3 regions of the Kitasatospora sp. NPDC048296 genome follow, and region 3 is predicted to be linked to each of the others. Evidence: riboswitches for the same ligand, from Rfam matches in the RefSeq annotation. Region 3 holds a riboswitch; each other region holds the start of a gene.
What was found. Region 3 has a riboswitch for thiamine pyrophosphate ahead of thiO (glycine oxidase ThiO). Riboswitches for the same ligand answer to the same signal wherever they lie in the genome.
Positions count from the first base shown of each region.

Region 1 (7,081 bases), on a different contig from region 3:
CAACCCGGGGAGGGCCAGTGGACCGTTCTGGCCGATCCCGAAGGACACCTGTTCTGCATCGCTGCCGCCTGACCGGGAGTTGATCGCCAATGGCCTCCATCCACAAGGAATTCATCATCGACGCCAACCCCGAAGCGGTATGGGCGGTGCTCAGCGACTACGGCGCGGTGCACGAGCGGCTTGCACCCGGGTTCGTCATCGACACCAGCCTGAGCTCGGACACCCGCACCGTCACCTTCTCCGATGGCACGATCGTCCTCGAACGGCTCGTGGACCTCGATCACGAAACGAGGCGGGTCGCCTACACCGTCATCGGTGGAAGCCTCCATCCGTCCCACCACCACGCCTCCATGCAGGCCCTGCCGGAAGCCGAAGGCCGGACGAGATTCGTGTGGCACACCGACGTCCTCCCGGACACTCTCGCTGCGCCGATCGCCGACTTCGTGGAACACGGCTCAGCGGTCATCCGCCGCACGCTGGAAGCCGCGACGACGCCCATGCCCGAACCGACCCGCACGTCGGCCCGCTCCCAATGACGCGACGACTGAGCGCCGGGACGCCCTCGCGGCACGGCTGAGCCCCCATCACCGCGTGGTCGCGGTCGACCAGCGCGGCCACGGCGCCAGCGAACGCCGGCCCGGCGACGTCTCGCGCGCCGCCTACGTCGCCGACGCGGCGGCGGTCCTGGTCGCGCTCGGCCTGCGCGGGGCCGTACTGGTCGGCCAGTCACTCGGCGGTCACACCGCCATGCTCACCGCCGCCGCCCACCCCGATCAGGTCGACGCGCTCGTCCTGATCGAGGCCGGGGCCGCCGCGGCGAGCCCCGGCGTCCAGGCCGAGGTGGGCGGTTGGCTCGACTCCTGGCCCTGCCCGTTCCCCTCCCGCGAGACCGCCGCCGACTTCCTCGGCGGCGGTCCGGTCGGAGCCGGCTGGGCGGCCGGGCTGGAGCAGCGCGCCGACGGCTGGTGGCCGCGGTTCGACCGGGATGTCATGGTCGACTCGCTCGCCGAGAACGCCCGGCGCGCCTTCTGGGCGGAGTGGGCCGGCGTCGCCTGCCCGACCCTCGTCGTACTCGGGCAACGCGGCATCATCCCGCCGGCCGAGCTGGGCGAGATGCTCCGCCTTCGCCCGGACACGGTGGCCTCAAGCATTCGCGGCACGGGCCACGACGTGCACCTGGAGCAGCCGGAGGAACTGGCGCGCCAGCTGCTCGACTTCCTCGCCGACCGCTAGGTACGACGAGGCGGAGACGGCGAGCGCCGGCGGTCAGTGCTGGGCGGCGAGGTGCTCGACCAGGCGGCCGAAGCTGGAGTTGAGCCCCGCCTCGGCCTCCGGGCCGCGGAACATCGCCGGCACGTCGCTCTGGTGCAGCACCACCCGGGTGCGGCCCTCGCCGAGGTCGGTGAAGGTGAGGGTGGAGCGCATGCCCGTGCCCTCCTCGACCATCGTGAAGAACTCTCCGGGCCGGATGTCGGTGATCTCGGCCTTCAGCGGGTACCGGTCGCCGGTGGCCTCGATGACCATGGTGCTGTCGTAGCGTCCGTCGGCCTTCGGCCTTCGGCTCGATGGTCACGGTCTCCAGCGGAACATGGGTGCCGACCGGGCCCCAGAAGCGGACGAACTGCTCGGGGTCGATGTACGCCTGGAACGCAGCGGCCGGGGTGCCCGCCAGCTCACGGGTGATAGTCAGCTCGCCCAGGTTCTCGGTCATCTCGGTGTCTCCTCCATGGTCGCGTTGTCGCTTTCACAGGGGTGGACCGGGGCCGCATCGAGAACTCATCGCTGTTCGCGGAGGTTTTTTCGACGAGTTTCCCGGGGCCGGTGCCGGCTCCATGTCCTCCACCGGGTGGGCGCCGCGTTCCTCGGACGGTCGTTGGTCGCACATCACGTCCGGTGGGGCCGTCCCCCAGCGCGGCGTAGCGTGAGAAGTGGCCGACCGGGGACCGTCGGCGAGGTGCGCCGATCGTTCCGCCGGCAGGGCGGGGCCCACGGCAGGAGCAGCGCACATGAGCAAACAGACGGTTGAAGAGTTGACGGGCCGGGTGCACGGTGCGGTGGTCACTGCCGGCGACGAGGACTACGACGAGGCCCGCAGGGTCTACAACGCCATGATCGACCGCAAGCCGGCCGTGGTCGTGCGGTGCGCCAACGCGGGCGATGTCATGGCCGCGGTGGACTTCGCCCGGGAGAACGCACTGGACCTGGCGGTCCGCGGCGGGTCACACAGCGCCCCGGGGTACGGGACCTGCGACGACGGCATCGTGGCCGATCTCGGGGGGATGCGCGGTGTCCGGGTGGACCCGGAACGGCGGACGGCCCGGGTCGAGGGCGGGGCCACCCTGGCGGACCTCAACGCGGCGACCTACCCCTTCGGCTTGGCCGTCACCGGCGGGATCATCTCCACCACCGGGGTCGGCGGGCTCACCCTCGGCGGCGGCTTCGGATACCTGGCGCGCAGCCTGGGCCTGACCTGCGACAACCTGCTCTCCGTCGACCTGGTGACGGCCGACGGCCGGTTCCTGGTCGTCGACGAGCAGAGCCACCCCGACCTGTTCTGGGCGTTGCGCGGCGGGGGCGGCAACTTCGGCGCGGTGACCTCCTTCGAGTACCGGCTCTCCCCCGTCAAGGACGTCTATGCCGGGCTGATCCTCTACGAGCTGGAACACACGGCCGGGATCATGCGGTTCTACCGCGATGCCATCGTCGACGCCGCCGAGCAGCTGAGCGTCTTTCCCGGCTTCCAGATCGCACCCCCACTGCCGTTCATCCCGGCGGACCGGCACGGCGACACCTTCGCGATTCTGGTCGCCTGCTGGAGCGGCCCGATGGAGGAGGCCGAGCGGGCTGTGCGGCCGTACCGCGAGGTGGCGCCCGTGGTCGCCGAGATGGTCGGCCCGATGCCGTACCCGGCGCTTGTGGGCATGTTCGACGCGCTGCTGCCGCCCGGGCTGCACCAGTACTGGAAGGGCGCGTTCTCCACCGAGCTCACCGACGGGGCGATCGCCGCACACGTCGCGTACGGTCCGCGGGTGCCGACGGTCAATTCGGCCTGCCACGTCTATCCGCTCAACGGCGCCGTCCACCGGGTTGCTCATGACGGCACGGCCTTCTCCTACCGCGACGCCAACTTCGCCACCGTGATCGTCGGCGCCTGGCCCGACCCGGCCGACTCCGAGGCCAACATCGCATGGGTGCGCGGCTACTACGCGGCCCTCGAACCGCACTCCGCTGCCGGCGGCTACGTCAACTTCGTGAGTGCCGACGACCAGCACCGGGTGACCGCCGACTACCGCGACAACTACGCCCGTCTGGTCGCCGTCAAGCAGACCTACGACCCCGACAACCTCTTCCACGTCAACCACAACATCCGGCCTTGGACCACGAGCGCGGCCGGATGACGACGGCCGCCGAGACGGCGAAGCGCCGACCCGGAGCGTGGAGCACGGGGTCGGCGCTTCTGACTGTCAGTCGGCCAGCGGGAGGTAGACCCGGCTGCCCTGGGCCTTGAACTCCTCGGACATGGCCTGCATGCCGGCCTCGGCGTCGGCGTCGAACTCGCTGGAGACGGCCGTCGACCCGTCGCCGTGCTCGTCGCGGATCTTTTGACTGATCTTCATCGAGCAGAACTTCGGGCCGCACATCGAGCAGAAGTGGGCCGTCTTGGCGGGTTCGGCGGGGAGGGTCTCGTCGTGGAAGTCGCGAGCGGTCTCCGGGTCGAGGGCCAGGTTGAACTGGTCCTCCCAGCGGAACTCGAAGCGGGCGTCGGAGAGGGCGTCGTCCCAGGCCTGGGCGCCGGGGTGGCCCTTGGCGAGGTCGGCGGCGTGGGCGGCGATCTTGTAGGTGATCACGCCGGTCTTGACGTCGTCCCGGTTGGGCAGGCCCAGGTGCTCCTTGGGGGTGACGTAGCAGAGCATCGCGGTGCCCCACCAGGCGATCATCGCGGCGCCGATGCCCGAGGTGATGTGGTCGTAGCCGGGGGCGACGTCGGTGGTGAGGGGGCCGAGGGTGTAGAACGGCGCCTCGTCGCAGATCTCCTTCTGGAGATCCATGTTCTCCTTGATCTTGTGCATCGGGACGTGGCCCGGGCCCTCGATCATCACCTGGACGTCGCGCTCGCGGGCGATCCGGCCCAGCTCGCCGAGGGTCTGCAGCTCGGCGAACTGCGCCTCGTCGTTGGCGTCCGCGATCGAGCCGGGGCGCAGGCCGTCACCGAGCGAGAAGGTGACGTCGTAGCTCGCCAGGATGTCGCAGAGTTCCTCGAAGTTGGTGTAGAGGAAGTTCTCCTTGTGGTGCGCCAGGCACCACGCGGCCATGATCGAGCCGCCGCGCGAGACGATGCCGGTCTTGCGGCGCGCGGTGAGCGGGACGTACCGCAGCAGCACCCCGGCGTGGACGGTCATGTAGTCGACGCCCTGCTCGCACTGCTCGATGATGGTGTCCCGGTAGACCTCCCAGGTCAGGTCCTCGGCCCTGCCGTCCACCTTCTCCAGCGCCTGGTAGAGCGGCACGGTGCCGATCGGCACGGGGGAGTTGCGCAGGATCCACTCGCGGGTGGTGTGGATGTTGCGGCCGGTGGAGAGGTCCATGACGGTGTCGGCGCCCCAGCGGGTGGCCCAGGTCATCTTCTCCACCTCCTCCTCGATCGAGGAGGTCACGGCGGAGTTGCCGATGTTGGCGTTGATCTTCACCAGGAAGTTGGTGCCGATGATGGCCGGCTCCACCTCGGGGTGGTTCACGTTCACCGGGATGACGGCGCGGCCGCGGGCCACCTCGTCGCGCACGAACTCGGGCTCCAGCCCCTCGCGCAGCGCCACGAACTCCATCTCCGGCGTCACCACGCCCCGCTTGGCGTAAGCGAGTTGAGTGACGGCCACACCGCCGCGACCGCGCAGCGGGCGGCGCGGGCGGCCGGGGAAGACGGCGTCCAGGTTGCGCAGGTTGCCGCCGCGCGGCGAGGTGTGCTTGATCCCGTCGTCCTCGGGGCGCGCCTCGCGGCCGTCGTACTCCTCGACGTCGCCGCGCTGGCGGATCCAGGAGTCGCGCAGGGCGGGCAGGCCGCGCCGCACGTCGGGCTCGTAGGCCGGGTCGGTGTACGGGCCGGAGGTGTCGTACAGCGGCACGGTCCTGCCGTTGGTGAGCTGCACCTCGCGGTAGGGCACCCGCAGGTCCGGGCGGGACCCGTCCCGGTAGGCCTTGCGCCAGGCCGGGGTCGGGTAGCCGGTGCGCTCGCTGCTGGGGGTGCTCTGGGCAGACTGCGGCTGTGCTTCGAACGTGGTCATCTGACCTCTACTCCCTACGCCGGCATTACCCGGTCCAGGTTCCTGCGGTCGACGCAGCCGTCGGTCCGTCCGTCGACGTTCCGGTCAGCGCCCTCTCAGCCCGGTGCTCCGAGCTCCCGCGTCGCAGGCGGTGTTGCCTGCACATGACGCCCAACACGGTAGCGAGCCGATCGCCGCAGGTCCAGAAGGCCCCCGCACCGAATATCCGGCCGAAAAGGCCGAGGCCCGGCCCCCGCTCACGGGGTGCCGGGCCTCCGGGGTGCTCCGCCGCGGTCCGCGCGGCGGAGCGGATTCAGCTCTTCGCGGCCTTCTTCACCAGGATCACCACGGCGGCCGCGATGCCCACCACGACCAGCAGCTTGATCAGGATGCTCAGCAGGGCACCGACCACGCCGAAGACGAAGGCGATGATGTTCCAGGCCAGCACCAGGACCAGCACCGGGATGACGATGTTGCGCACCCAGGAGGGCAGCGACTTCCAGAGCTCAGCCATGTCGGTTCCTCTTCTCCCCTCGGGCCGGCCGCCGACTCGGTGCCGCATCCCGCTTGCTTTCGATGCTTCGATCGTACGGTGGCCGCAGCCCCGGAACGAGGCCCAACGGCCCGGAGAGAACCCCGAGATCACCCCGATCCCCACCCCCGGGGAGACCCCCGAGACCGACCGGGTGGGGCGCCCCCGGACGGGGGTCAGACCGGCCAGCGCTCCCCGCGCCAGGCGGCGTCCCAGAACATCCACTCGTAGCGCGAGGTGGTCCTGAAGTGCTCGACCACCTTGCGGCGTTCGGCCGCGGACAGCTCCCCGCCGAGCCGGTCGGTGAGCGCCAGCACCCGGCGCACCACGGACTGGAAGGCCTCGTCGCCGTAGGTGGCGATCCACTTGGCGTACAGCGGGTCGGGGGAGCCCTGGGCGAGTAGCGCCTCGCCGACCCGGGCGTAGATCCAGTAGCAGGGCAGCACCGCGCCGAGCGCCTCGGCGAAGGACCCGCCGTAGACGGTGGCCAGCAGGTAGCTGGTGTAGGCCCGGGTGGTGGGCAGCACCGGCTCGGCGGCGGCCTCCTCGGCGGTGCCGCCGAAGGCCGTGAGGAACTCGGCGTGCATGCCCTGCTCCGCGGCCAGCGCGCCGACCGCGTCGTCGGCGAAGGCCCGGACGTCCGCCTCGCCGGGTGCCTTGGCGGCGCAGACGGCGAGCGCGCGGGCGTAGTCGCGCAGGTAGTGCGAGTCCTGGACGACGAAGTGGCGGAAGGCCTCGCGCGGCAGGGTGCCGTCGGTGAGGCCGCCGATGAAGGGGTGGGCGAGGATCTCGGCGTAGACCGGCTCGATCGACGCCCAGAGTTCCTCGGTCAGGGTCCTGGTGCTCATGCTGCGACCCTAAGCGCTCAGTCCTCCGGCGGGGAGAACACCACCAGCACCCGCAGCTCCTCGGTGATGTGGTGGAACCTGTGCGGGGTGCCGGCCGGCACGTACACCACGGTGCCGCGCGCGACGGTCGCGGTCTCGGCGCCGACGGTCAGCTCGGCGCGGCCGCTGATCACCTGGTAGATCTCGTCCTGCTCGTGCGCGGTCTGCGGGTCGGTGTCGCCGGGGGAGAGCGCGTACAGCCCGGCGGACATCCGCGGCTCGCGCAGGAAGCGCAGGTACGCGCCCTCGTTGGCCGCCCGCTCGGCGTCCAGTTCGTCCAGCCGGAACAGCTTCACCGCTGCCGTCCTCCCTCGTCCGTACACCGCGTGGACCAGGTGCATTCAACACCAACTCGTCCGACGGGAGCTTCCCCCCGGGCCGGGCGCCTGCCAGGCTTGGGCCGC
Region 1 is NZ_JBICZB010000001.1:333,628-340,708, reverse strand. Features, by position in the region: gene ACGF12_RS01575 (VOC family protein) at 1-72, shown strand, start outside; gene ACGF12_RS01570 (SRPBCC family protein) at 90-536, shown strand; partial or broken gene ACGF12_RS01565 (alpha/beta fold hydrolase) at 556-1,233, shown strand; partial or broken gene ACGF12_RS01560 (SRPBCC domain-containing protein) at 1,267-1,533, opposite strand; gene ACGF12_RS01555 (FAD-binding oxidoreductase) at 2,007-3,398, shown strand; gene thiC (phosphomethylpyrimidine synthase ThiC) at 3,465-5,279, opposite strand; TPP riboswitch at 5,274-5,409, opposite strand; gene ACGF12_RS01545 (DUF5326 family protein) at 5,572-5,772, opposite strand; gene tenA (thiaminase II) at 5,967-6,638, opposite strand; gene ACGF12_RS01535 (cupin domain-containing protein) at 6,656-6,973, opposite strand.
Region 1: linked by a shared signal. The riboswitch ahead of thiC (phosphomethylpyrimidine synthase ThiC) and the one ahead of thiO (glycine oxidase ThiO) in region 3 are both predicted to bind thiamine pyrophosphate.

Region 2 (7,081 bases), on a different contig from region 3:
GCCGCGAAGGTGTGCTCGGGCAGGGCGTGGGAGGAACCGCGATGGGCGATCACCTGGACGGAGGGCGCGGTGCGCGCCGCCGACGGGGACAGGTCTGGGCTGGTCACGGGCCCAACGATAGGCGGCAGAGGTGACGCGGGGGCGAAGACGGTCCCAACCTGCGGGGCCGGTTTCGCCCCCGGTGCCTCAGGCGCCGGCGGCGCGCCGGGTCAGCGGGGTGAGCGCCCAGGTGACCAGGGCCGGCACCAGGAAGGCGAACAGCGAGGCGGAGGTCCACTCCTGCGGGGTGAAATGCAGGGCCCGCTGGGCCGAGGTCCAGAAGTCCGTCCACCAGCCGGCCACCGCGGTCGGCGCGATGAACTGGTAGACCGCGAAGCCCAGCACCCACGGCAGCAGCATCAGCCAGCGGGACGGCGCCTTCTCGGAGAGGTCCCAGCCGTGCCGGCCGGCCCCGAAGAAGTAGTCCACCGCCAGCACCGCGAGCAGCGGCACGAAGACCGAGCCGATCAGGCCGAGGAAGTTGCTGTAGGTGTCGGTGAACCTGTCGATCCGCAGTGCCAGCACGGTGGTCAGCACGCCGATCCCGCCGCTCAGCACCCGGCGGTCCACCCGCGGCAGCAGGTTCTGCAGCGACATCGCGGTCGAGTACACGTTGGCGAAGGACTGGTCGGTCTCGCGCAGCACCAGCACCAGCAGGAACAGCCAGCCGGCCCAGACGCCGAGGAAGGAGTCGAAGATCCGGCTCGGGTCGCCGTCGGACTGCAGCAGCGCCATCAGGCCGAGCACGTAGCACCAGACCTGGGCGACGGTGTAGCCGGAGAAGCTCCCCCAGAAGGACGAGCCCGCGGTGCGCGAGTGCCGGGTGTAGTCGGCGGCCATCGGGACGAAGGAGATCGACACCGCGATCATCGCGTCGGTGGCGCCCAGGAAGCCGTGCCAGTTGCCCGCGCCCGGGTCCGGTACGCCCTGACGGCCCAACTGGACGGTGAAGTACACCATCGCGACCGCGACCGCCCCGGCCACGAAGCGGCGCAGCACCGCGATCGCGCCCAGCGGCCAGATCGTCAGCGCGGTGGTCAGCGCGCCCGCGGCCAGCACGAACAGCCAGCGGTAGCCGGTGGTGTGGGCGACGGTCTGGGCGCCCGCCGAGATGGTCAGCAGCTCGAACACGCCCCAGCCGATGCACTGGACGATGTTCAGCACGGTCGGCAGGTAGGACAGCCGGGTGCCGAACAGCCCGCGCAGGTTGGCCATCGCGGGGGCGCCGGTCCGGGCGCCGATCAGCGCGGCCACGCCGAGCATCGCGGTGCCGACCGCCGTACCGGCCACGATCGCGGTCACCGCGGCGGCCAGCGACAGCTCGCTGCCCTTCTCGCCGAGCACGGTGGCGGCGGTGGAGAAGCCGATCAGGCTGACGCCCAGGTTCATCCAGAGCGCGAAGTGGTCCCGGAAGCGCAGGGTGCGCGGCGGCTCGGTGTCCAGCACCAGTGGCGCCTCGACACGCCCGTCGGTGCCGGGGGCGGTCGCGCCCGCGGGACGATCAAGGAAATCCTTGGACGTGGACGCGCTCGAAGAAGAGGATGGCGAAGCAGGCGGCATGGCCGATACTCCCTACGCCGGCATTACCCGGACAGGTTCCGGCGGTCAGCGCCCCCTCGACGGTTCGCCGGTGTCCCACTTGGCGTACGGTCGACATGCGCACTCTCAGCCTGGTCGGTCCAAGCTCCCGCGTGTCAGTTTGGAGCGACAGGCTAACCGGCACGGGTACGAACGCCAAAGGCCACGGGGTGTGCGGTCCGCATCGCGGAACGCCCGGGCGGAGGGAGGGGGGCTCCCCGACCGTCGCCGTCATCGCTGTCGTCGGTGTCGGCTAAGGATTCTTATGAGTTCTTCAGAGGGGTCCTTACGGCAATCGAATCGACAGTGCGAAAAACTATGGTCCTTGGTTCTGTCAGCTATGGAGGTCGTCCGTGAGCACCGAGCGCGAGGTTGGGCCCACCGGGCCGCAGGGGGAGCAGCCCGCGGGCCCCGAGGAGACGGCTGGGCCCGTTTCCGACGGCACCGCTCAGGGCGGCCACAAGCCGACGATGGCGTTCAGCCGGGTTCCCGAGCCCGAGCCCGAGGCCGCGCCGGAAGCCGCTGACGCGGCGTCGGCCGCCGCCGCGGGCGACGGCGGGCACAAGCCGACGATGGCGTTCAGCCGCGTCCCGGAGCCGGAGACCGCGCCGGAGGCCGGGCCCGAGCAGGTCGAGGCCGCCCCGGCTGCGGCCGCCCCGGCCGAGGGCGGTCACAAGCCCACCGTGGCCTTCACCAAGGTCCCCGCGCCGGAGGCCCCGGCGGCGCCCGCCGCCGAGGAGCACGCCGTCGACCCGGTCACCGGCTACATCGACGCCCCGCCGCCGGTCCTGCCGCCCGCGCCGCCCGTCGCGCCCGCGCCCGCTGCCGCGGCCCCCGCTGCTCCGGTCGCGGCCCCGGTGGCCCCGGCCCTGCCGCCGGCCGCCAACCCGTACGCGACCCCGTCCCACGGCGTGCCCGCCGCCGGTGCGCAGGAGCCGTACGGTGCCGCGCCCGCCGGTGCGCAGGAGCCGTACGGTGCCGCGCCCGCCGCGCACGGCCACCACCCGTTCGGCGCCGGCCAGCCGGTCGGCGGCTGGGGCGCCGCCCATGACGCCACCTCCGGCGGTGCGGGCTACCCCGGCGGCCCCGGAGGCCCCGACTACCCCGGCGGCCCGCTCGGCTACCCGGCCGACCACCCCGGCGGCCCCGGCGGCCCGCGCAAGAAGCGCGGCGGCCTGGTGGCCCTGCTCGCGGCCGTCGCGCTGGTCGCCGGTGTGGCCGGCGGCGCGATCGGCGTGGTCGCCACCAACCAGGTCAGCAGCAGCAGTTCGGCGGACGACCACCGCAGCACCACCGTCCAGGCCAGCGACACCCAGAAGAACGAGCCCGTCCCCGGCTCGATCGCCGCCATCGCGCAGAAGGCGCTGCCCAGCGTCGTCACCATCAAGGCGCAGAACAGCAGCGAGTCGGGCACCGGCACCGGCTTCGTCTTCGACACCGAGGGCCACATCCTCACCAACAACCACGTGGTCGCGCCGGCCCTCAGCGGCGGCAAACTGACCGTCAAGTTCGCCGACGGCACGTCCTACAGCGCCTCGGTGCTGGGCCACGCCGACGGCTACGACGTCGCCGTGGTCAAGATCGACAACCCGCCGAAGGGCAAGCTGGCGCCCCTGGCGCTGGCCGACTCCGACAAGGTCAACGTCGGCGACACCACGATCGCGATCGGTGCGCCGTACGGCCTGGAGTCCACCGTCACCAGCGGCATCGTCAGCGCCAAGGACCGTCCGGTCGCCTCGGGCGACGAGACCGGCGCGCAGGCCTCGTACATGAACGCCCTGCAGACCGACGCCTCGATCAACCCCGGCAACTCCGGCGGCCCGCTGCTCGACTCCAGCGGCGCGGTGATGGGCATCAACTCGGCGATCCAGTCCAACGCCTCCGCCAACGGCCGGGCCGGCAGCATCGGCCTGGGCTTCGCCATCCCGATCAACCAGGCCAAGTGGGTCGCGGACACCCTGATCAAGACCGGCAAGCCGGTCTACGCCAAGCTCGACGTGCTGCGCAACGACGACTACAAGGGCGACGGCGCGCAGATCCAGACCCGCGACATCCAGGGCCAGCCGGCCGTCACCCCCGGCGGCGCGGCCGACAAGGCCGGCCTCAAGCCGGGCGACGTGATCACCAAGCTCGGCGGCGCGCCGATCGAGAACGGCCCCGCCCTGGTCAGCCGGATCTGGACGCACAAGCCGGGCGAGACGGTGGACGTCGAGTACACCCGCAACGGCCAGACGTACACCACCAAGGTCACCCTCGGTCAGCGCGACGGCGACCAGTGACCCTCGGGAGCGCGGAATCGTGTGCGCCGAAGCCCGTCGGACCCGTTAGGCTGACCTCCGCCTGGAGAGCTGCCCGAGCGGCCTAAGGGAACAGTCTTGAAAACTGTCGTGGCGTGACCCGTCACCGTGGGTTCGAATCCCACGCTCTCCGCCGGTAGGAGAACCACCTGCTCAGGGCGGGTGCCGAGACCACTCGGCACCCGCCCTCGGTGTTTTCCGGAGCGGTCCGGCGGCCGGGGTCGTCCCTGAAGCCGGTGCTTCGCCGGTGGGCCGTGCTTGCCCTCGACCAGGTCGAGGGTCCTAGCGTCCCCCGGCATGACCACCGCCACCACCGCGCGGGCGCCGCTGCCCGGTCCGTACCTGCTCTGGCTGGCCGGCGCCCAGGCCGGGCTGCTGGGCGATGCCGCGCTGTACTTCGCTCTCGGCTGGGCCGCCTCCGCGCACGGCGGTGGGGCGGCCGGGTTGGTCCTGACGGCGATCACCGTCCCGCGCACCGTGCTGGTCCTGCTGGGTGGTGCGGTCGCGGACCGGTTCGGCGCCCGTCGGGTGATGCTCGCCGGGGACGCGGTGATGCTGGTCGCGACGGCCGCGCTGGCGGTCGCGGTGGGCGGCCGGGGTACGCCGCTGTGGCTGCTGGTCGCGGCGGCGGGCGTGATCGGGACGGTCGACGCGTTCTACCTGCCGGCGAGCGGATCGATGCCGCGCCGCCTGGTGCCCGTCGACGGGCTGCCCCGGGCGCTCGCGCTGCGGCAGGCCGGCGGGCAGAGCGCCGCCCTGCTCGGGGCGCCGCTCGGCGGCCTGCTGGTCACCGTCGGGGGGTTCGCCGGCGCCGCGGTCGCGGACGCGGTGAGCTTCGGGGTCGTCCTGCTGGTCCTGCTGAGGGTCCGGCCCCGGGAGGACGCCGGGCCGGCCGCACCGAGCGGGCTGCTGCGCGAGGCGGCGTCCGGGGTCCGGCTCGCCCTGCGCGACCCGCTGCTGCGGGCCGCGCTGCTGCTCACCGGGGCCGCAGCAGCGGGACTGCTGCCGGTGGTGTCGCTGCTCGGGCCGCTGCTCGCCCGGGCGCACGGCTGGACGGCGGGGACGGCCGGACTGGTGGCCGGCGGACAGGCGGCCGGGGTGCTCGCGGTGGCGAGTCTGGTCGCCTGGCGCGGCGCGCTGCCCCGGGCGGGGGTCGGGGCGGCGACCGGGCTCTGCACGGCCTCGGTCGGCATCGCGCTGCTGGCGCTGTCCCCGGGGCCGGCGGTGGCGGTGACGGGAGGCGCGGTGACCGGCCTCGGCTCCGGGCTGTTCGCCTGCCACCTCGGGCCGCTGGTGCTGGGTGGCGCTCCGGCGTCCCATCTCTCCCGGGTGCAGGCGCTGTTGACGCTGGTGCAGAGCCTCGCGCTGGTGCTGTCCAACGGACTGCTCGGCCTGCTCGCCGACCGTGGGGGTGCGGCCGTGGCCATGCTCGTGTGTGCCGTCGCCTCGGGGGCGGCGGGCTCGGTCGCTCTGGTGGCCCGGACCTTCCGCCGGGCGTGACCCGGGGACGTGTTCGGTCCCGTCCGGAGGCGCCCGGCGCCCCCCGAGGCCCACTTGCCCGCCCCCTCCCCGCCGGGCAGAGTGCGGAGGTGGGGGCGGTCGGGCGGCGAGCGGAGGCGGCGATGAGTGATCTGACGGACCGACTGGCGCAGGGCCTCCCGGCGGAGGCCGTCGTGGTGGATCCGGACGTGACCGCGGCCTACAGCCATGACATGGCCGGGTTCTGCGCCGCCGGTGCGCCCGCGGTGGTGGTGTTCCCGGAGACGGTGGAGCAGGTGCGGCACGTGCTGCGCACCGCCACCGAGCTGCGGGTGCCGGTGGTGCCGCAGGGGGCGCGGACCGGGCTGTCGGGGGCGGCGAACGCGGTGGACGGCTGCATCGTGCTGTCCCTGGTGAAGCTGAACCGGATCCTGGAGATCGACCCGGTGAACCGGATCGCGGTGGTGGAGCCCGGTGTGGTGAACGCCGAACTGTCCAGGGCGGTCGAGGAGCTGGGGCTGTACTACCCTCCGGACCCGTCCAGCTGGGAGTCCTGCACGATCGGCGGCAACATCGGCACCGGCGCGGGCGGGCTCTGCTGCGTGAAGTACGGGGTCACCGGCGAGTACGTGCTCGGGCTGGACGTGGTGTTGGCGGACGGACGGCTGCTGTCCACCGGGCGCCGGACGGCCAAGGGGGTGGCCGGGTACGACCTGACCCGGCTGCTGGTCGGTTCGGAGGGGACGCTCGGGGTGGTGGTCCGGGCGGTGCTGGCGCTGCGGCCCGTGCCGGCCCCGCAGCTGGCGCTGGCGGCGGAGTTCCCGAGCGCGGACGCGGCCGGTGCGGCGGTCTGCGAGGTGATGGCGCGCGGGCTGACGCCGTCGCTGATGGAGCTGATGGACGCGGTCTCGGTGCGGGCCGTCAACGAGCTGGGGCGGATGGGGCTGCCGGAGTCGACCCAGGCGCTGCTGCTGGTGGCCTTCGACGGGCCGGACCGGGAGGCCGAGTTGGCGCGGGTCGCCGGGCTGTGCCGGGAGGCCGGGGCGACCGAGGTGGTCCCGGCCGAGGACCAGGCGGAGTCCGACCTGCTGCTGGCGGCCCGGCGGCTGGCGCTGCCCGCGTTGGACCGGCTGGGCACCACGATGATCGACGACGTGGCGGTGCCGCGTTCCCGGCTGGCCGAGATGTTGAACGGCGTGGCGGCGATCGCCGAGCGGCACGCGCTGACCATCGGGGTGGTCAGCCACGCCGGGGACGGCAACACCCATCCGATCGTGATCTTCGACGGCTCGGACGAGGAGCAGACGGTACGGGCCCAGCGCTCCTTCGACGAGATCATGGCGCTCGGACTGGAGCTGGGTGGCACGATCACCGGGGAGCACGGGGTGGGGCTGCTCAAGCGGGACTGGCTGGCCCGGGAGCTGGGGCCGGTCGCGCTGGACCTGCAGCGGCAGCTGAAGGCCGTCTTCGACCCGTTGGGGATCCTCAACCCGGGCAAGATGGTCTGATTTTCCACACCTTTTGGTCCGCACCAGTCGGGCCCCTTCTGCTCGAATTTTCGGTACGACTATCAGACGGTCTATGAATGGCCGGAAAAGTCGACATGGAAGGGTGGGCGAACTTTTCGGAGGCGTGTTCGCGGGCGGACTGCGCCGGGGTGGTGAGCCCGGTGGTTCGCGAGGCATCGA
Region 2 is NZ_JBICZB010000001.1:67,097-74,177, reverse strand. Features, by position in the region: gene ACGF12_RS00355 (glycerophosphodiester phosphodiesterase) at 1-107, opposite strand, end outside; gene ACGF12_RS00350 (purine-cytosine permease family protein) at 187-1,485, opposite strand; TPP riboswitch at 1,592-1,740, opposite strand; gene ACGF12_RS00345 (S1C family serine protease) at 1,971-3,896, shown strand; tRNA gene ACGF12_RS00340 (tRNA-Ser) at 3,960-4,047, shown strand; gene ACGF12_RS00335 (MFS transporter) at 4,212-5,414, shown strand; gene ACGF12_RS00330 (FAD-binding oxidoreductase) at 5,537-6,901, shown strand.
Region 2: linked by a shared signal. The riboswitch ahead of ACGF12_RS00350 (purine-cytosine permease family protein) and the one ahead of thiO (glycine oxidase ThiO) in region 3 are both predicted to bind thiamine pyrophosphate.

Region 3 (7,081 bases):
GCGCTGGAGCTGCTGCAGGCCAGCGCCCTGGTGCACGACGACCTGATGGACCGCAGCGACACCCGCCGCGGCCTGCCCTCCGTCCACCGCCGCTTCGAGGCCCTGCACCGGGACAGCGGCTGGCGCGGCGACCGCGAGCAGTACGGCACCTCGGCCGCGGTGCTGCTCGGCGACCTGCTGCTGATCTGGTGCGACGAGCTGTTCCTGCGCTCCGGACTGGACCCGGCCGCCGTGCTGGCCGCCAAGCCGGTGTTCGACCTGATGCGCACCGAGGTCATGGTCGGCCAGTACCTGGACGTGCTGGAACCGGTGGCCGGCGACTCGACCGACGAGGGCGCGCTGGACCGCGCGCAGACCGTCCTGCACTACAAGTCGGCGAAGTACACGATCGAGCGACCGCTGCAGGTCGGCGCCCTGCTCGCCGGGGCCGGGCCGGAGTTGGTCGAGGCGTTCGGGGCGTTCGGGCTGCCGCTGGGCGAGGCCTTCCAGCTGCGGGACGACCTGCTCGGGGTCTTCGGGGACCCGGCCGTCACCGGCAAGCCGGCCGGGGACGACCTGCGCGAGGGCAAGCGCACCCTGCTGGTCGCGCACGCGATGCGCGCCCTGTCGCCCGCCGACGCCCGGCACCTGGACGCCCGGCTCGGCGCGCCGGACCTGGCCGCCGAGGAGGTCGTCGAGCTGCGCGAGCTGGTCGCCCGCAGCGGCGCGCCCGAGCTGGTGGAGCGCCGGATCGAGGAGCTGATGCGGCAGTCGCTGGCCGCGCTGGAGGCGGCGCCGCTCGCCGACGAGCGGGCCCGTACGGTGCTGCTGGCGTTGGCCGAGGCCGCCACCGTCCGCAAGTACTGACGGACGGCGACGGCCCCGGAGGCGGTCAGAGCGCCGCGCGCACCCGGCGGGACAGCTCGGCGGCGGCCGCCTGCGGGTCCTGCGCCGCGGTGATGGCCCGGACCACGACGATCCGGCGGGCCCCGGCGGCCAGCACCTCGTCCAGGTTGCCGAGGTCGATCCCGCCGATCGCGAACCACGGCCGGTCGGTCGGCTGCTTCGCCGCGTACGACACCAGGCCGAGGCCCGGCGCCGGGCGGCCCGGCTTGGTCGGGGTCGGCCAGACCGGGCCGGTGCAGAAGTAGTCCACGCCCGGCTCGGCGACCGCCGCGTCCACCTCGGACTCGGCGTGGCAGGACCGTCCGATCAGCACGTCCTCACCGAGGATCGCCCGGGCGGCCGGCACCGGCAGGTCGTCCTGGCCGAGGTGCAGCACGTCCGGCCGGGCCGCGTGGGCGACGTCGGCGCGGTCGTTGACGGCCAGCAGCTTGCCGTGGCGGCGGCAGGCGTCGGCGAAGACCTCCAGGGCCGCCAGCTCCTGCTTGGCCTCCAGGCCCTTGTCGCGGAGCTGGACGATGTCCACGCCACCGGCCAGCGCCGCGTCCAGGAACTCGGCGAGGTCGCCCTGCTCGCGGCGGGCGTCCGTGCACAGGTAGAGCCGGGCGTCGGCCAAGCGGGAGCGCAGGCCGCTCATCACAGGGCCATGGCCTGGGCGCGGCGCTTGACCTCGGTGGCACGGTTCTCCCACAGCGCCTGCACCGGGGTGCCGGGCAGCGACGGGTCCTCGGTGAACATCCACTCGATGATCTCCGCGTCGGAGAACCCGCTGTCCCGCAGCACCGTCAGCAGTCCGACCAGGTGCTTGACCGGGCCGGTCTCGTCGACGAACGCCGCCGGGACCTGCAGCGACTTGTTGGGGCCGCGGCGGACGGCGATCAGGTCACCGTGCTTGACCATGTTGCGGACCTCGGTGACCACCACACCCCACCGCTCGGAGATGTCGGGGAGGTACAGCCACTCGGGGACCAGGGCTTCAGTCTTGGCATCGATCTCACTCACGGCACCAGACTGCCACCTCTGCCCCCCGCCACGCACACGCCCCCTAGCTGGTGGCAGCCTTCAGCGCCACCGTCGGGTCCGCCGCGCGGGCCGGGTCCAGCACCGCCCCGCGCTCGATCAGCTTCCGCCCCTGGGTCAGGTCGCGCGGCCGGTCCACCGCCAGCAGCGCGCTCGGCGCCCCGTCACGCAGCCAGAGCACCGACCAGGCCGCGTCCTGCGGGCTGCCGCGCCACAGCAGCTCGTCGCCCTCGGCGTGCCGGCCGGCGTACTGGACCATCCGGCCGAACTGCTCGGACCAGAAGTACGGCACCGGATCGTACGGCGCGTCGGCCCCCAGCACGGCGGCGGCCGCGGCCTCGCCGGACTGCAGCGCGTGGTCCCAGTGCTGCACGGCCAGCCGGGCACCGGAGCGGGCCGACGGGTAGCTGACGCAGTCCCCGGCCGCGAAGACCCCGGGCAGGCCGGTGCGCAGCCGCTCGTCCACCAGGACCGCCCCGGCCTCGTCCAGCTCGACGCCCGAGCCGGCCAGCCAGCCGGTCGCGGGCCGGGCGCCGACGCCGACCACCACCTCGTCGGCGGGCAGGTGCGAGCCGTCCGCCAGCAGCACCGCGCCCGGCTCGACGGCGGCCACGCCGACCCCGCAGCGCAGCTCGACCCCGGCCTCGGCGTACCAGGCGGCCATCGCCGAGCCGACCCCGGTCGGCAGCGCGCCCGGCACCGGCGCCGGGCCGGCCTCCACCACGGTCACCTCGCAGCCGGCCTGCCGCGCGGCGGTGGACACCTCGGCGCCGATCCAGCCCGCGCCGACCAGGACCAGCCGCAGCCCGGGGCGCAGCAGCGCGCGCAGCGCCAGGGCGTCGTCCAGGGTGTGCAGCACGTGGGCGCGCTCGGCACCGGGCAGGGCGCGCGGAGTGGCGCCGGTGGCGATCACCAGCGAGTCGTACGGGAGGTCGCCGCCGTCGGTGTGCAGCACGCCCGGGGTGAGGCCGGTGGCGCGACGACCGGTGAGCAGCTCGATGCCGAGCTGCCCGTAGTCGATGTCCAGGGTGGTGGCGTCGGCCTTGCCGAGCAGCACGTCCTTGGAGAGCGGCGGCCGGTCGTACGGCGCGTGCGGCTCCTCGCCGACCAGGGTGATCCGCCCCCGCCAGCCGCCCTGCCGCAGCTTCAGGGCGCACTGCGCCCCGGCCAGCCCGGCCCCGACGACGACCACCTGATCCGTTCCGCTCAGCTCTGCCACGCCCGTCACTGTACTCAGCGCCGCGGCGGCACCCGGCAGGCGGGAGTTCGAAGACAGGCCCTGCGGGGGCGGGGCGGGCGGCAACCATCCTGCTCACCCGTCCCACCCCTCACACGGCCCTTCGGCCGGGCCGACCCCCGGCGTTAAGGTGGGTGCACCACACGGGAGCCCGGCGTACCGGGCTGAGAGGCGGGCTGGCACGGCCCGCGACCGTCCGAACCTGATCCGGGTCATACCGGCGAAGGGAGAAGAGCAGCTTTGTCACGCTTGCCATCAGGCGACCGCGCCGACGTGCTGGTGATCGGCGGGGGCATCGTCGGCCTCGCCGTCGCGTGGCGCGCCGCGCAGCGCGGGCTGGGGAACGTGGTCGTGGTCGACCCCTCCCCCGGCGGCGGGGCGGCCGCGGTCGCGGCCGGGATGCTCGCCCCGGTCACCGAGCTGCAGTACGGCGAGGAGCCGCTGCTGCGCCTCGGCATGGCCTCGAACGAGCGGTACGCGGCCTTCGCCGCCGAGCTCACCGAGGCGAGCGGCGGCGAGGACACCGGCTACCGCCGGTGCGGCACGATCGCCGTCGCACTGGACTCCGACGACCGCGAGGAACTGCGCGAACTGCACGCCTTCCACCAGCGGCTCGGTCTGGAGTCGAGCTGGCTGACCGGCCGGGAGGCCCGCAGGCTGGAGCCGATGCTGGCCCCCGGTGTGCGCGGCGGCCTGCACGTCGCGAACGACCACCAGGTGGATCCCCGGCGGCTGCTCACCGCACTGCTGCTGGCCGGTGAGCGCGCGGGCGTCGTCGGTCGGCGCGCCGAGGCCGTCGAGCTGCTCGTCGAGGACGGCCGCGCGGTCGGCGCCCGGCTCAGCACCGGGGAGACGGTGACCGCCGATCAGATCGTGCTCGCCGCCGGCCCCTACAGCCACCGGCTGCCCGGCCTGCCCGAGGGCGTGCTGCCCGCGATCCGCCCGGTGAAGGGACAGGTGCTTCGGCTCCGCATCCCGGACGCCTACCGGCCGTTCCTCTCCCGCAACGTCCGCGCGGTCGTGCGCGGGCAGCACCTGTACCTGGTGCCGCGCGAGAACGGCGAGCTGGTGATCGGCGCGACCACCGAGGAGCAGGGCTACGACACCACCGTCACCGCCGGCGGGGTGTACGAACTCCTCCGTGACGCCCACGAGTTGGTCCCCGGTATCACCGAACTCCCGCTGGTGGAGACCTCCGCCGGGCTGCGCCCCGGCTCGCCGGACAACGCCCCGCTGCTGGGCCCGACCCCGCTGCCCGGACTGGTCGCCGCCACCGGCCACTACCGCAACGGCGTGCTGCTCACCCCGGTGACCGCCGACCTGATCACCGAGTACCTGGCGACCGGCGAAGTCCCGGACCTCGCAGCGCCGTTCACGCCCGCCCGGTTCTCCCCCGACCACTCCACCACGAAGGCCTCCGCATGACCGAGATCGCCCTGACCGTCAACGGCGAGCCCCGCCGGACGCCCGCCGCCACGACCCTCGCCGAGCTGGTGGCCACCGTCAGCAAGGCCAACACCGGAGTAGCCGCCGCCGTCAACGAGGCTGTGGTGCCCCGTAGTTCGTGGTCCGACACGCCGCTGAACACCGGTGACCGGGTCGAGATCCTCACCGCCGTCCAGGGAGGCTGAGCCATGGCCGACGACCTTCTCACCATCGCCGGGACGACCTTCTCCTCCCGGCTCATCATGGGCACCGGCGGCGCGCCCAGCCTGGAGGTCCTGGAGCGCGCGCTGCTCGCCTCCGGCACCGAGCTGACCACGGTGGCCATGCGCCGGGTCGACGCCACCACCCAGGGCTCCGTCCTGGACGTGCTGACCCGCAACGGCATCCGGGTGCTGCCCAACACGGCCGGTTGCTTCACCGCCGGCGAGGCCGTACTGACCGCCCGGCTGGCCCGCGAGGCGCTCGGCACCGACTGGGTGAAGCTGGAGGTGATCGCCGACGAGCGCACCCTGCTGCCCGACCCGATCGAGCTGCTGGACGCCGCCGAGACCCTGGTCGACGACGGCTTCACCGTGCTCCCGTACACCAACGACGACCCGGTGCTGGCGCGCAAGCTGGAAGACGTCGGCTGCGCGGCGATCATGCCGCTGGGCTCGCCGATCGGCTCCGGTCTGGGCATCCGCAACCCGCACAACTTCCAGCTGATCGTGGAGAGCGCGGGCGTCCCGGTGATCCTGGACGCGGGTGCCGGCACCGCCTCCGACGTCGCGCTGGCGATGGAGCTGGGCTGCGCGGCGGTGATGCTCGCCTCCGCGGTGACGCGCGCTCAGGACCCGGTGCTGATGGCCGAGGCGATGCGGCACGCCGCCGAGGCCGGCCGGCTCGCCCACCGGGCCGGCCGCATCCCGCGCCGTTTCCACGCCGAGGCCTCCTCCGCGATGGCCGGCCGCGCCGCCCTGGACACCCGGGAGCGGCCCGCCTTCTGAGACCGGGTGTCCCGTGTCACAAGCCGGGCACAGCCGGGCCCGGAGGAGGTGTCCTCCGGGTCCGGCGCGCGGCTTCACCACTAGACTCCCCCGGGTGGACATGGCTTTGCACGACCCCCTGATCGGTACCCTGCTCGACAACAGGTACCGGGTCGAGCAGCGCATCGCGACCGGCGGGATGTCCACCGTCTACCGGGGCACCGACACCCGGCTGGACCGGGTGGTCGCCCTCAAGGTGATGCACCCCCAGCTGGCCGGGGACGAGGCCTTCACCGCCCGCTTCATCCGCGAGGCCAAGGCGGTCGCCAAGCTCACCCACCCCAATGTGGTCAACGTCTTCGACCAGGGCGCGGACGGCGGAAACGTTTTCCTCGCCATGGAGTACGTTCCCGGCCGTACCCTGCGCGACCTGCTGCGCGACCGCGGCGCCCTGTCGGTGCGGGCCGCGCTGGACGTCCTGGAGCCGGTGCTCGCCGCCCTCGGCGCCGCCCACCGGGCCGGGCTGGTCCACCGGGACGTCAAGCCGGAGAACGTGCTGATCACCGAGAGCGGCCTGGTCAAGGTCGCCGACTTCGGCCTGGTCCGGGTGCTCGGCAGCGCCGACGGCGCGCCCACCTCGACCAGCACCGCCACCGGCGGCACCGTGATGGGCACCGTCTCCTACCTGGCCCCCGAGCAGATCCTCCCGGACGCCCCCACCGACCAGCGGGTCGACGTCTACGCGGCCGGCATCCTGCTGTACGAGATGCTCACCGGCCGCCGCCCGCACACCGGCGACAACCCCGTCCAGGTCATGTACAAGCACCTGCACGAGGACGTCCCCGCCCCCTCGCTGGTCGCCCCCGCCGTCGCCCCGGCGCTGGACGCCGTCGTGGCCGGCGCCTGCGCCCGGGCCGCCGACGCCCGCCCGTACGACGCGGTCGAACTGCTCGCCGCCGTCCAGCGGGTCCGCCGCACCCTCACCCCGGCCGAGCTGGACGCCGAACCGCCGGCCTCCACCCGGCCCAGCCCGCGCTACCCGACCAGCGAGCCGACCTCGGTGATCCAGCCGCTGCCCCGGACCGCCGACGCCCCGCCGCCGGAGCGCACCAGCGTGCTGGACGTCCCGGCGGAGCTGATGGACCAGCTGCTGGTCGAGCCGCGCCCGTACGACGAACCGACCCCGGTGCGGACCCGCCGACCGGGCCGGCTGCGCCGCCTCCCGCGCAAGCCGATGATCTGGGCGGCCGCACTGACCGCCCTGGTGCTGGCGGTCGGCGGCGCCACGTATGGGATCTCCGAGGGGCTGTACGGCTCGGTGCCGGGCGTGCTCGGCAAGGACCGGGGCGAGGCGCAGCGGATCCTGGACGCGGAGGGCATGCACGGCAGGTTCGTCGAGGCGTACAGCGAGTCCGTCCCGACCGGGCAGGTGATCTCCACCGACCCCGGGGTGGGCGCGCGCACCCGCAAGAGCGACTCGGTGACGATCACCGTCTCCAAGGGCCCCAAGCGGATCGCGGTGCCGGACGTC
Region 3 is NZ_JBICZB010000006.1:16,912-23,992, reverse strand. Features, by position in the region: gene ACGF12_RS06570 (polyprenyl synthetase family protein) at 1-846, shown strand, start outside; gene thiE (thiamine phosphate synthase) at 872-1,519, opposite strand; gene ACGF12_RS06560 (Rv2175c family DNA-binding protein) at 1,519-1,884, opposite strand; gene ACGF12_RS06555 (NAD(P)/FAD-dependent oxidoreductase) at 1,928-3,130, opposite strand; TPP riboswitch at 3,273-3,385, shown strand; gene thiO (glycine oxidase ThiO) at 3,389-4,564, shown strand; gene thiS (sulfur carrier protein ThiS) at 4,561-4,770, shown strand; gene ACGF12_RS06540 (thiazole synthase) at 4,774-5,571, shown strand; gene pknB (Stk1 family PASTA domain-containing Ser/Thr kinase) at 5,672-7,081, shown strand, end outside.